DNA from 2 places in the Clostridium sp. LIBA-8841 genome. Region 2 is predicted to be linked to the other one. Evidence: a T-box and tRNA genes for the amino acid it is inferred to sense, from the RefSeq annotation. Region 2 holds a T-box; the other holds one or more tRNA genes.
The links. The T-box of region 2 lies ahead of AC2A4K_RS13080 (valine--tRNA ligase). A T-box ahead of a tRNA ligase gene usually reads a tRNA of that ligase, here a tRNA-Val.

Region 1: it has a tRNA-Val gene. The T-box ahead of AC2A4K_RS13080 (valine--tRNA ligase) is inferred to sense a tRNA for this amino acid. The anticodon was not compared.

What each region holds. Positions count from the first base shown of each region.
Region 1 covers NZ_CM173488.1:3,805,970-3,810,301, forward strand. Annotated here, with positions in the region: gene AC2A4K_RS17025 (DnaD domain protein) at 1-339, shown strand, start outside; gene AC2A4K_RS17030 (ATP-binding protein) at 336-1,331, shown strand; tRNA gene AC2A4K_RS17035 (tRNA-Thr) at 1,424-1,499, opposite strand; tRNA gene AC2A4K_RS17040 (tRNA-Asp) at 1,503-1,579, opposite strand; tRNA gene AC2A4K_RS17045 (tRNA-Val) at 1,592-1,667, opposite strand; tRNA gene AC2A4K_RS17050 (tRNA-Glu) at 1,673-1,747, opposite strand; tRNA gene AC2A4K_RS17055 (tRNA-Asp) at 1,753-1,829, opposite strand; tRNA gene AC2A4K_RS17060 (tRNA-Val) at 1,844-1,919, opposite strand; tRNA gene AC2A4K_RS17065 (tRNA-Glu) at 1,926-2,000, opposite strand; tRNA gene AC2A4K_RS17070 (tRNA-Asp) at 2,008-2,084, opposite strand; tRNA gene AC2A4K_RS17075 (tRNA-Val) at 2,099-2,174, opposite strand; tRNA gene AC2A4K_RS17080 (tRNA-Glu) at 2,179-2,253, opposite strand; gene AC2A4K_RS17085 (hypothetical protein) at 2,451-3,020, opposite strand; gene AC2A4K_RS17090 (BaiN/RdsA family NAD(P)/FAD-dependent oxidoreductase) at 3,229-4,332, shown strand, end outside.
Region 2 covers NZ_CM173488.1:2,986,235-2,990,566, forward strand. Annotated here, with positions in the region: gene AC2A4K_RS13080 (valine--tRNA ligase) at 1-1,784, opposite strand, end outside; T-box leader at 1,918-2,132, opposite strand; gene AC2A4K_RS13085 (tetratricopeptide repeat protein) at 2,290-2,640, shown strand; gene AC2A4K_RS13090 (transglutaminase-like domain-containing protein) at 2,722-3,894, opposite strand; gene recX (recombination regulator RecX) at 3,900-4,332, opposite strand, start outside.

The sequences.
Region 1 (4,332 bases), 820 kb from region 2:
ATGAAGCCTCAAGAAACTATGATGGAAAAATGGCTTCTAACTTATAACTTCTCTGTTGAGTTAATACTTAAAGCTTGTGACATATGCTTTGAAAGACTAAATAGAGCTGACTTTAAATATATAGACGGTATTTTAGCTAAATGGTTTAAAGACGGTATAAAAACTCTTGATGATGTTGCTAAGAAGGATGTTAAGAAGTCATCAAACATCAAAAAACCATTTAATACAAACAATACAGCTCAAATTCAAAAGAAACCAGCTAGAGAAGCAAACTTTACCCAAAGAGATTATGACTATGATTCCTTAGAAAAACAATTGTTAGGATGGGATACTGAATGATTAAAGGTTATAAAAGTCAATTAATGGATATGTACGAAAAAATTCGTCAAAAAGAAAAATCAAATCTAGCTAATAGACAAAAAGAAATAAAAGAAAAAATACCTCAAGTATTTGAATATGAAAGAGAAATAAGTAAGCTTTCTCTAAAACTTTCAATGCTTGCTTTAAGAAAGCATGAAAAAGAAAGTTTTGAAAAACTAAGAAAAGAAATCGAAAATCTTAGAGATGAAAAAGATCAACTGCTTGCTATGAATGGATATTCAAAAGATTATTTAGATATGCATTATAAATGTGAAAAGTGTAAAGATACAGGATATATAGGCGCTGAAAAATGTGTTTGTTACAAAAGAAAACTTGTAGAGATATACTATGAGAATTCTCATATGGCTGATGCCTTAAAATTAAATAACTTTTCAAAATTTGATATAAATGTTTTTTCTTCTATGAGCAAAGGAAATGAAAAGTATTCTCCAAGAGAAAATATGCAAATCATTATAGACAAAATGATTAATGGATATATTCCAAAATTTAATAGCCATAATGAAAATATACTTTTCTATGGAAGTCCTGGTACCGGAAAAACATTTATGACTTATTGTATAGCTAAAGAGTTATTAGATAATGGATTTCTTGTAGTTTATAGAACTTCTGATGAGCTTATTAGAAATCTTAGAGAAATAAGGTTTAATAATGATCGTGAATTAGAAGGATTGCTTATAAATTGTGATTTACTTGTTATTGATGATTTAGGAGCCGAACAAATAACTGATTTCTCAACTACTGAGTTATTTACTCTTCTAAACAAAAAAATATTATTAAATAAAAAAATGATTATATCAACTAATTTAAATTTACCTGAACTCAAACAGGCTTATGCAGAAAGAATAACTTCAAGATTACTTGGAAACTTTATTCTGTTTAAAACCTATGGAGATGACATAAGAATAAAGAAAAATCTTCAAAAAAGAAAGAATATATCTTATCTTACTTAAAAGATAAGATATATTCTTTTGGCATAAATAAATTAAATATCGAAATATTCTTTTGAAGAATAAAAAAGAACTTCAGTTAAACTGAAGTTCTGTGGAGCTGATGATCGGACTTGAACCGATAACCTGCTGATTACAAGTCAGCTGCTCTGCCAATTGAGCCACACCAGCGCATGGCGACTCAGAAGGGGCTCGAACCCTCGACCTCCGGCGTGACAGGCCGGCACTCTAACCAACTGAGCTACTGAGCCATTTAAAGTTTATGGTGGTCGCAACAGGGATCGAACCTGTGACCCCCTGCTTGTAAGGCAGGTGCTCTCCCAGCTGAGCTATGCGACCTTATATGGTGACCCCTAGGGGAATCGAACCCCTGTTACCACCGTGAAAGGGTGGTGTCTTAACCGCTTGACCAAGGGGCCAAAACTGGCGACTCAGAAGGGGCTCGAACCCTCGACCTCCGGCGTGACAGGCCGGCACTCTAACCAACTGAGCTACTGAGCCATTAAAAACTTTAATGGTGGTCGCAACAGGGATCGAACCTGTGACCCCCTGCTTGTAAGGCAGGTGCTCTCCCAGCTGAGCTATGCGACCGTAATATGGTGACCCCTAGGGGAATCGAACCCCTGTTACCACCGTGAAAGGGTGGTGTCTTAACCGCTTGACCAAGGGGCCAAAAATGTGGCGACTCAGAAGGGGCTCGAACCCTCGACCTCCGGCGTGACAGGCCGGCACTCTAACCAACTGAGCTACTGAGCCATTAAAAGTTTTTATGGTGGTCGCAACAGGGATCGAACCTGTGACCCCCTGCTTGTAAGGCAGGTGCTCTCCCAGCTGAGCTATGCGACCGTGATGGTGACCCCTAGGGGAATCGAACCCCTGTTACCACCGTGAAAGGGTGGTGTCTTAACCGCTTGACCAAGGGGCCACATTAACTCTTAAAACCACATCATTTTTGACCAGTTTTAGCTTTAAACTAAATTTGTTTATTTTGTTTTTGTCTTTCGCACTTGGCGACCTGACAAGGAATATAATACCCAAAAAATAATCTTATGTCAACACTTTTTTCAGTCATTTTAGTCTATTTATAGCTATTTAATAAAATTATATTTATTATTCGCTTTTTTACTCAAAATTACTCTCATTTTCTATTTTTTCAACTATTTTTTTATAAATTTCTAATTGTCTTTCTCTCCAAGCTCTCTGCTCTTTTAATTTTTCCATGTTAAAATGACAGATTTCAAGGAATTCTGGCTCTTCTAGGACCTTAATATTGAACTTATAGCTGTCCTCTCTGAAGTTTCTTCCACTAGCTTCGATTTTTATTGGATATTGTCCATTTAAGTATATCAATATATCTTTATCCCAGAATCCTCTTTTATTAGCGCCTTTAGAAAAATCATTTAAAACTTCTAAAGATTTTACCTCTTCAATTGATTCCTCAAGTGAATCAATTATTCCTTTATAAAATAAAGCCGAAATTCCTCTATTTATTTTTATTTTTAATAGATTAAGATTTTTTTTAATAATATCATCAATTTCTCCTTCTGAAATAAGTTCTCCATCTTTCATTTTGAAAGTTTTTATTCCTGACTTATCAGAATAATCTACAACTACTTGATCATAATTCATCCTTCTAATCTTTAATTCTGTATTGTGTCCCTCCATAGTACTATTTGTAATTTTAAATTTCATAATACTCACCTCATTATTTAGTATTGCTCCTAAAAAAAATAATATGACTTATGATTTTTATCATTCTTTAAGTATTTAATAATAAGTAAATATGATACAATACAAACTTAGAAATGTTATCATTAAATAAACAAGACTTTTAGAAAATTATTTTTAGGTTAGTATAAAAATTAAGATATAACGATACGAGAAGGGAGAAATTAAACTTATGATATACCATGACGTAGTTGTTCTAGGCGGTGGAGCTTCTGGTTTAACAGCTGCAATTACAGCAAAAGATTTTGGTTTAGATGTTGCTATAGTCGAAGGAACAGACAGAATAGGAAAAAAGATTCTTACTACAGGTAACGGTAGATGCAATATAACTAATTCATTAATAGGATTTCCATTTTCAAATTTTCACAGTAGTAATGATGGATTTTTTATTAAAACATTAAGCAAGTTCTCTGTTGAGGATACAAAGGCTTTCTTTCTTAATCTAGGATTACCAATAATAGAACTTGAAAAAGGTAAAAGTTATCCTCAATCTTTACAAGCTTCTTCTGTTGTGGATATATTAAAAATATCTTTAGAAGAACGTGAAATTCCTCTTTATAATTCATATAAGATAAAATCTATCCACAAATCAAAAGGAAAATTTGTTTTATCCACAGGAAATGAAGATTCTCCTGTGATTAAGTGCAAAAAGTTAATTATGGCTTGTGGAGGAAAATCTGCCCCTAAAACTGGTTCTGATGGTTCAGGTTATACTTTAGCTAAAAATTTAGGACACTCAATTGTTGAACCTAATCCAGCTATTGTTCAATTAAAACTCTCTCATAATAAATTAAAAGCTTTATCTGGAATAAAGTTTAATGGCTATGCTGAAGTTTTATGTGATAGAGAAAGTATTAGAAAAGACTTTGGAGAGATTTTATTCACAGACTATGGAATATCAGGTCCTCCAATACTACAAATTTCTAGAGAAGCATCTTTAGGATGTTTTAAAGGTAAAGATGTTAAGATTGTAGTTGATATGATGCCTGAAAAGTCATTAACTGAATTAGAAGATTTCTTAGAAGGACACTTTGCTGTTTTTTCTTGTAGAGAAGTTATAAACTCGCTTATAGGTATTGTTAATAAAAAAATGATACCTATACTTTTAAAAGAAGCAGGTATCGATAATTTACATAAACCATGTTATGAACTTACTTGGAAAGAGAAAAAATCATTGATAAATCTTATGAAATCTTGGGAATTTAAATGTACTGGAACAAATGGCTTCCAAGCAGCTCAAGTAACTACTGGTGGAGTAAACACAAAAGAAGTTGAT
Region 2 (4,332 bases):
AGCTCTCTGTCTAAGTTCATCATAACGAATCTTGAAGCATTCCATATCTTGTTAGCAAAGTTTCTTGCAGATTCAACTCTTTCAGGAATGTATCTTATATCATTTCCTGGAGCATTTCCTGTTACTAACATGAATCTTAAAGCATCAGCTCCATATTCATCTATAACTTCTAATGGGTCAACACCATTTCCTAATGATTTACTCATTTTTCTTCCTTGAGCATCTCTTATGATACCGTGAATTAATACTGTATCAAATGGAGTTTCTCCCATGTTATGAATACCTGAGAATATCATTCTAGCAACCCAGAAGAATATTATATCGTATCCTGTAACTAATGTTGAAGTTGGATAGAAGAACTCTAAATCATCAGTTCTATCTGGCCATCCTAAAGTTGAGAAAGGCCATAAAGCAGAACTGAACCAAGTATCTAGAACGTCTTTATCTTGTTCTATGTTTTCTGATCCACAGTTACAGCACTTAGTTGGATCTTCTAACTCAACCATAATTTCTCCACAATCTTGACAGTAGAATACTGGTATTCTGTGTCCCCACCATAATTGTCTTGAAATACACCAATCTTGAATGTTTTCCATCCAGTTGAAGTAAGTTTTTTCGAATCTTTCTGGAACGAATTTAGTTCCTTTATTTCTAACAACTTCTATAGCAGGATCCGCTAATGATTGCATTTTTACATACCATTGTTTTGATATGATTGGCTCAACAACTGTACCACATCTATCATGAGTACCAACATTATGAGTATGAGGTTTTATCTTAACTAATAATCCTAACTCTTCTAAGTCAGCAACCATTTGTTTTCTAGCCTCATATCTGTCTAAGCCTTTATATTTTCCACCTAAGTGATTAATTACACCACTATCATCCATAACTCTTATTTGTGGTAAGTTATGTCTCTTACCAACTTCGAAGTCGTTAGGATCATGGGCTGGAGTTATTTTAACTGCTCCTGTTCCGAATTCTACATCAACATAGTCATCAGCAACTACAGGGATTTCTCTATCAGTTAAAGGTAATTTTAACATCTTACCTACTAAATGAGCATATCTCTCATCATTTGGATTAACTGCAACAGCAGTATCTCCAAGTAAAGTTTCTGGTCTTGTAGTAGCTATTTCTAAGAATTCATCTGAACCAACTACTGGATATTTTATATGCCAGAAGTTTCCTTCTTTTTCTTCATACTCTATTTCAGCATCTGATAAAGCAGTTTGACACTTAGGACACCAGTTAGTTATTCTATTTCCTTGATATATTAAATCTTCTTTATATAATTTAACGAATACGTGTCTTACAGCCTTACTTAAGTTTTCATCCATTGTGAAAGCTTCTCTTGTAAAGTCTGCTGAGCACCCCATTTTCTTAAGCTGCTCTCTTATTCTTTCTCTGTATTCATCTGTCCATTCCCAAACTTTTTCTAAGAAAGCGTCTCTTCCCATTTCTTTCTTATAAAGACCTTCTTTTAAAAGTTCATTTTCAACTTTAACCTCAGTTGCTATACTAGCATGGTCTTGTCCTGGTAACCATAAAGTGCAATATCCTTGCATTCTCTTAAATCTTATAAGCATATCTTGAAGTGTATTATCAAGTGCATGACCTAAGTGTAATTTACCAGTTATATTTGGTGGTGGCATGATTATAGTGTAAGGTTTTTTACTCTTATCTATTACAGGAGTAAAGTACTTCTTTTCTTGCCAATTGCTATAAAGTCTTTCTTCAAACTCTTTAGGATTATACGTTGTAGAAATATTTTTATTATCCATTAGACTAACCTCCTTAAAATTCAAACACAGTTATGTATTTATTTAAAACACTCCAAAAACTATCTTGAAATGTCTTTTAGCGATTATTTTTAATTTAAAAGTAATTTTGGGCAATAAAAAAAGCCCTCATCCATAAAAGGACGAAAACTCGCGGTACCACCTTTTTTCCCTCAAAATAAGGGCTCTCAAAAACTAACGACTGAAATTGCCGTCTTTGATTACTTTAATAATTTCACCAAAGAAACTCAAAAGCTACCTTCAAGATATCAAACTTAGAAATCTTACACCCAAGGATTTCCTCTCTTAAAAGTTTTTCCTACCTTTACTCCTCTTTATCACTGTTTATATCACTATTCAAATTATAAATATATCTTATACCATTATTTTAACCTATGTCAAGGGAGTCTAATCAAATATATATATAAAATTTATAATATTTTCATCCTATGAATATTATTCCAAAATAAGTTAATAATTAAAATAGATATTTTCTAGGAGGTCAAAAATGAGTAATTTTTCTAAAGGTAACGAATTATACAACACTAGAAATTATTCTGATGCCATAAATTATTATAAAAAAGCCTTAGATAATGATGAATGCAAATGTCATAGCTATTATAATGCAGGTGTTTGCTACATAAAATTAAAGCAATATGAAAAAGCTATTGAAATGATTAATAAAGCTTTAGAGCTTCATCAAGACTCAAAGTACTTTTTTAATTTAGCCTATTGCTATTCAATGATAAATAATAATCCTAAAGCTTTAAGATACTTTAATTTAGCTTGGGCATTAGATAATGCAGATAACGACTGCGGAAAAGCTATAGATTTAATCCTATCAAAGCTTGAAAAATAACATTATACTCCTAACCCGATTCACTTTAAAATTATAAATTATCCCAACAAAAATAACCAAGCATTTTGCTTGGTTATTTTTTTACCACTCACCTATTATTTTGGCATTTCTATGTGAATCATTATTTTTTCTACTATCAAAATAGTTGCCGGCTTTTCCAAAGGTTGTATCAACAGTTATCCATTCATTTTTATCTGGTAAATAAACCTCATTCCATGAATGTGGTCCCCATTCTTTGCCGTTAAAGCCTTCTCCTGTTACCATCCTAACCTTTAGTCCAGCTTCTCTTGCCATGGCAACATAAAGACATGAATAATCAAAGCATATACCACTTCTAGTTTCAAAAGCTTCAATAGCACCAGACTTATACTTTGATGGTTCCTTACTTATATTTTCAGCTTTATTATCATCATAATTAATATTTTCGCTTATCCAAATATATATTCTTTTAGCTTTTTCTCTATCATTCTTTGCATTTTTAGTAAGTTCTCTAGCTTTTTCATTAATAGCTTCATTTGATTTTATACCTTGTTCTAGAGTTACTCCATTATAAAGATTTATAACATTACTATTATTTTCAACCACTTTTTCATTAATAGGTTCTTTATTGCTTTCCTCTGTAAATACATTTTTACTTATAGCATCTTTATATTCATCATGAAAAGCCTCATATTCTTTATTTAAAGCAGCATAATACTTATTATTGTTTATTATCTCATAAGCCTTTGAATTTAAAGTTAGCTTTTCCATTTTATTTCCTAAAAATCCGTTACTTCCTAAGATTACAATAACTAAAGCACTTATTGCCATATAGAAAATAGACTTTGGTATATTCATTATTAAAGCTGCACTTTTTCCAAAATTCTTTCCTCTTCTAGACTCTGCTTTTTTAAGCCATCTCAATATTGGATTTATAATAATCAAATTAAATATAATAAGTATAAATCTTACCACAAAATAAAGTACAAGTGTAAGAACCAATACTATTAATATTATTATCACCTGTGGTGATATATTAAATTTTGATATAAGAGAATTAAAATCCACTACAATAATAGAGAACATTCTTTCTATTATATCTACTTTCTTTATTACTATAAAACTTAAATATAAGGCTGAGAAGAATGCTATATATCCCCCTAGTTCCTCAATGCTATGCTTTATCTTAATAATATTAAACTTTCTTTTGTAAGCAACTATTAATGGCAGTATAAAAGAACAAACTATAATTATATCTACTAAGTTGAAATTCATTTTACCTACTCCATATATTCATTATTTGTTAATCTTCTGACTACACTATTACAACAGTCATAGTCATATCCCTTAGATAAAAGAAATCTAAATAATTTTTGAGATAATTTATATTTATCACTTTCTTTTTTCTTTAGTATATTATATTTTTTTTCTGCTAATTTAAAAGCAGTATCATTTTCATCTTCTTCATCAACATTAGATAACTTATCTAATAGTATTTCTTCACTAATGCCCTTTCTTATAAGAGCATATTTTATTTTATTTCTTCCTTGGGTTCTAAGTCTATCTTTTATATACATTTCTGCATATTTTTCATCATTTAAAAGATTATATTCCTTTAAGAAGTCTATAGCTTTTCTAATTGTATCCTCTTCAAAGCCTCTTCCTAAAAGTTTATCCTTCAATTCTTTTTCTGTTTTATATGTTTTTTCAACT